2 regions of the Nonomuraea sp. NPDC003754 genome follow, and region 2 is predicted to be linked to the other one. Evidence: riboswitches for the same ligand, from Rfam matches in the RefSeq annotation. Region 2 holds a riboswitch; the other holds the start of a gene.

Region 1 (2,381 bases), on a different contig from region 2:
TTGTCGGTGACGATCACGTCGAAGCGCTCGGGCTGGCTGACGAAGAACATCGAGGCCGCGTCGATGTGCTGGTAGTCGGTCGTGACCTGGGGGAACTCGGCGGCCACCCGGTTGACGGTGCGCATCCACAGGTCGCCGGCGTAGGTCAGCACGTTGGTCTTGTGGACCAGCGTGAGCTTCTTGCGGGGGCGCTCGGCGGCCTTGGCGAAGGCGTAGCGGACCACGCGCTCGACGCCGAAGGCGGTGTTGAGCGACTCCTGGGTGGCGATCTCGTGCGGGGTGCCGCGACGCAGCACGCCGCCGGCGCCCGCGTAGAGGCTCTCGGTGCCCTCGCGCACGACGATCATGTCGATGTCTTCGGGGCGGGTGTCGGCCAGCGGGGTCGTCACGCCGGGGAAGAGCTTCACCGGACGCAGGTTGACGTAGTGGTCGAGCTCGAAGCGGAGCCGCAGCAGCAGGTCACGCTCGAGGACGCCCGGCGGGACGCTGGGGTCGCCGATCGCGCCGAGCAGGATGGCGTCGTAGCCGCGCAGCTCCTGCAGGGTCTCGTCGGTCAGGGTTTCGCCGGTGGCGTTGTAGCGAGTGGCGCCCAGATCGTAGTGGGTGGTCTCGATCTTGGCGCCGACCGCCTCCAGGACCTTGAGCCCCTCGGCGACGACCTCGGTGCCGATCCCGTCACCGGGGATGACGGCCAGACGAATGTTGCGCGACTCCATGGCCGGTACCTTACCGGGTCGTCTCGGCTGGCGAACACCTGATCTCATTGTCCGGACACGGCGTTTTGTCGTGTTTGCGGTCTTTTGACCCTTTCGTTAGAGTCTCGGCCAGCCTAATCCGGTGCGACGTTCGCACGGAGCCGGGGACCCATTCCCCCTGGGGCGAATCGGCACCCCCATGCCGTAGGGCGGCTTCCACGCCCGAGCCCGTCAGCTAACCCGGTCGGCCCCGTGGAAGGACATTCCCCTGTCTCGCATCATCACGGCTGCCGTCGTCGGCGGCCTCCTCGCCACAGGTATCGCCGCCGCCTCCCCCGCGTCGGCCGCCCCCGTCCCCGCCCTGAAGCAGCCGGTCACGGCCGAACCCGGCACCGACCGGCCCGTCCAGGACGACCCCGCTCGTACGGTGACCCTCACCGGAGCGGACATCAAGAAGGCCCAGCTCGAGAAGGCACCCAAGCCCGCATGGCAGATCGCGCTCGACTTCGCGATGGCCAAGCGGGGCACGCCGTACGTCTGGGGCGGCACCGGGCCGAACGGCTACGACTGCTCAGGACTGACGATGAAGGCCTACAAGAAGGCGGGGATCGAGCTTCCTCGCGTGGCCGCCGACCAGTACCAGGCGTACGACAAGAAGATCAAGTGGAACAACCTGAAGCCCGGCGACCTGGTCTTCTTCAGCGGACTGGGCCACGTCGGGATGATCTCGAAGCCCGGCTACATGGTGCACGCGCCGCACAGCGGTGACGTGGTGAAGGAGGAGAAGCTCAGCGCGTGGCGGCGCCAGGCGTTCGTCGGCGCGGTACGGCCCGACCCCAAGGGCGTGAAGCAGCAGGCGCGGCTCGTCGAGGCGAAGTCCTCGTCCGCGCCCGTGGGGCTACGAGCCACGTTCTGACCCGTCGGAGCGCGCACCAGCCCGGGAACCGGAGGCGGTTTCCGGGCTGACGCGCGCCCGGAGGGGGATCCGGGGTCTCCCCGGTGGAGCAGGGGGACCTCCACCGGGTGGTCCCGCTCAACAGGGGAAGCCGGCCGGCGCCCTCAGGGGGAAAAGGGTGGTCCCACCCAGCGGGGGAAGGGTGGTGTCCCGCCCAGCGGGGAAAGGGGCGGTCCCGCTCAGCCGGGGAAGGGGGAACCGCCGTTGTCCCTGCGGTCCAGGGCGGTCTGGAGGGCCTGCGCGGCCTCTTCCTCGTGGTCGTCGGCGCGGTTCCATGGATACATGTCGTACACGTGGCTCATCTCGTTTCGCGGACGCGAGTGAAATCGGACGTCGGATCCCGGTCGCGGATCCGACCGGGCCTGGTCTCGTGCGGTCCGGATCACGGACCGGACGAAAGGGGACTTAAGGCCGACGCAACGCCGCTCACCGCGACGGGTAGTCGACCTGCCCTAACAGGCCCCGTCGCGGCAGGTAATAAGTACGAGTACCCAGCGCATCCCTACCAAAGTACCTGGCACGGTCCAGGCTGTCTCGTTGGACGTCCGAATATCTCACGATGCGAGACGACAGCGGAAAGCAAGAACGCCCTCCCGCCGAGCGGCGGAAGGGCGTTCTCCATGGGAAGCGTCAATCGGACAGGTCGACCGAGCGCCCGCTGTCGGCGCCGATCTCCGCCACGATCTGGTCCATCACGTCCGACGGGATCGCCGAGTCGACGGTCAGCGCGA
Region 2 (2,381 bases):
CGACCGGTTCGACCTCGCCTGACCCGTGAACGCCCCCGCCGCCGAGGACGGCCGCGGGGGCGGCGGAGGCGTATCGGTCCAGGCGGCTCGCCATCGCCTGCTTTCAGTTCATCGAGACGTGGACGTGGTCGTAGTGGTTCTCGGTGATGCTGCCGCGGTCGGACATCGGCCGCCAGCCGCTGCCGCTGTTGATCCGCTGCCGCCAGATCACGTACTTGACGCCCAGGCGGGTCTGGTTCTTCACCGCCCACGCCGCGATCTGGTCGCCCAGCGTCCGGTTGACGGCCGCGGGCATGGAGCCGCCCGAGCTCATCATGAAGTCGCAGGCCCGTCCGAGGGGGTGTTCCCCGCTGCTGCCCGACCGGTAGCAGCCCACCTCGAACGGCAGCGCGAACGTCTTCTTGATGGTGTCGCGCATGAGCCGGGTGCGCGGGGTGATGTTGTCCGACCCGGCGGGAAGCTCGGGCGCCCAGCTGCCGTCGGCCTTGCGGCCAGGACCGGTCGGCACGAGGGCCTGCAGCTTCTTCTCGATGTCCTTGATCATGCCCTCGGCGGCCTTCCGGTCGCCGGCGACCTGCTCGGTCTCGGTCCTGATCCGGTCGGCGAGCGCGGTGGCCGCGTCGGCGGCCTGCTTCTTGGTGTCGCGCGCCGCGGCGACGTTCTTGACGACCGCGTCCTGCTCGGCGCTCATCTGCTCGAGCAGGGCGGCGGTGTTGAGGTCGGGGGTGAACAGCAGCGTCGGCAGGTCAGGGGTGCTGGCCTGGTAGCGCAGCTCGGTGATCCTCGAGGCCTCCTTCTCGGCCGTGACCAGGGTCTGCTCGGCCGCCGCGAGCTGTTTCCCGGCCGCTTTCGCGTCCTTCTGGGCCTTGGCCAGCGAGACGCGCTTGGCGTTGTAGGTCCGGATCAGCTTGTCGACCCGGGTGTTGAGCTTCTTCAGCTCGGTCCGCAACTGCGGTTCGGACGGCTTGGGGGCAGCCGAGACTGCGGTCGCGGAACCGATCACGAGGGACAGCGCGGCGACAGCACCGCATGCGAAACGGGACGTGGGGGACGCCACGAACGATCCTCTCCGTCTGCCGGCCGGGTTAGCTGACGGGTTCGGGCGGGAGAAGCCCTACCACACGCGTGGATTCACCCCAGGTTCTCGATGGGTCCCCGGCTCCGGGCAACGCGCCCAGGATTAGGCATGTGACGGCTGTGAAAGCCGACGAATCGGGATATTAGTAGTAAATCCCCCGTAATGCGACCTCAAGCGGACATTAATTAGTGATCTACTTGTGATCGAAGCAGCCGTGCCGCGTCCTCGGGCAGAACGTCGTTGACGAAGGCGCCCATCGCCGACTCCGAGCCCGCCAGGTACTTCAGCTTCTCCGGCGCCCTGCGGATGCTGAACAGCTCCATGTGCAGGTAGGCCAGGTCGCGGCCGTGCCGTACGGGGGCCTGGTGCCAGGCGGCCACGTACGGCATGACCACCCCGAACAGCCCGTCGAGCGCCTTCAGCACGCGGGTGTAGACGGGGCCGAAGGCGGCGCGCTCCTCCTGGGTGAGCGCCGCCAGGTCCGGAACCTGGCGGTGCGGGTAGAGGTGCACCTCGAACGGGTAGCGGGCGGCGGCCGGCACGAACGCGGTCCACAGCTCGTTGGCGGCCACCACACGCTCGCCCGCCCGCTCGGCGGCCAGCACGTCGGCGAACAGGTTCGGCCGCTTGGCCGCGGCCGCCAGGTGCAGGCGGGTGCGCGGGGTGACGTAGGGGTAGGCGTAGATCTGGCCGTGCGGGTGCGCCAGCGTGATGCCGATCTCGGCGCCCCTGTTCTCGAAGCAGAACACCTGCTCCACGCCCGGGATCGCCGACAGCTCGGCCGTGCGGTCGGCCCAGGCCTCCATCACCAGCTCCACCTGCTCGTCGGACAGCGCCGAGAAGGAGGAGCCGTGGTCGGAGGTGAAGCAGACGACCTCGCAGCGCCCGACCCCCGGCCGCACCTCGCTCAGCCCGCCGGGGGCGGTGTAGGTGCCCAGGTTGGTGGAGAAGCTGGGAAAGCGGTTCTCGAAGACGGCGACGTCGTAGTCGGCGGCCGGGATCTCGGTCGGCTTGCCGGGCCTGGTCGGGCACAGCGGGCACTCGTCGGCCGGCGGCAGGAAGGTGCGGGTCTGCCGGTGACCCGCCATCGCCACCCACTCCTCGGTGAGCGGGTCGTAGCGCAGTTCGGAGGCCGCGGGCCTGGGCGGCAGCTCGCGCTCGTCGATCGCGCTCCGGTCGGCGTCGTCGCGCCGGTCGAAGTAGATCAACTCTCGGCCGTCGGCCATGTGCGCGATGGTGCGCTTCACTTGATGTCCTCCGCGATGATCAGTTCTCCCGCCCGCTCGGCCAGCTCCGCGCGCGC

The links. A riboswitch is a leader RNA that binds a small molecule or an ion and turns the genes downstream of it on or off. The one in region 2 is predicted to bind cyclic di-AMP.
Region 1: another riboswitch for cyclic di-AMP. It lies ahead of ACWEVS_RS19540 (C40 family peptidase); the one in region 2 lies ahead of ACWEVS_RS38480 (coiled-coil domain-containing protein).

What each region holds. Positions count from the first base shown of each region.
Region 1 covers NZ_JBSGJX010000014.1:132,179-134,559, forward strand. Annotated here, with positions in the region: gene ACWEVS_RS19535 (3-isopropylmalate dehydrogenase) at 1-716, opposite strand, end outside; cyclic di-AMP (ydaO/yuaA leader) riboswitch at 817-960, shown strand; gene ACWEVS_RS19540 (C40 family peptidase) at 1,123-1,611, shown strand; gene ACWEVS_RS19545 (hypothetical protein) at 1,830-1,952, opposite strand; gene serA (phosphoglycerate dehydrogenase) at 2,281-2,381, opposite strand, start outside.
Region 2 covers NZ_JBSGJX010000047.1:12,544-14,924, reverse strand. Annotated here, with positions in the region: gene katG (catalase/peroxidase HPI) at 1-22, shown strand, start outside; gene ACWEVS_RS38480 (coiled-coil domain-containing protein) at 104-1,057, opposite strand; cyclic di-AMP (ydaO/yuaA leader) riboswitch at 1,061-1,197, opposite strand; gene galT (galactose-1-phosphate uridylyltransferase) at 1,264-2,325, opposite strand; gene ACWEVS_RS38470 (DeoR/GlpR family DNA-binding transcription regulator) at 2,322-2,381, opposite strand, start outside.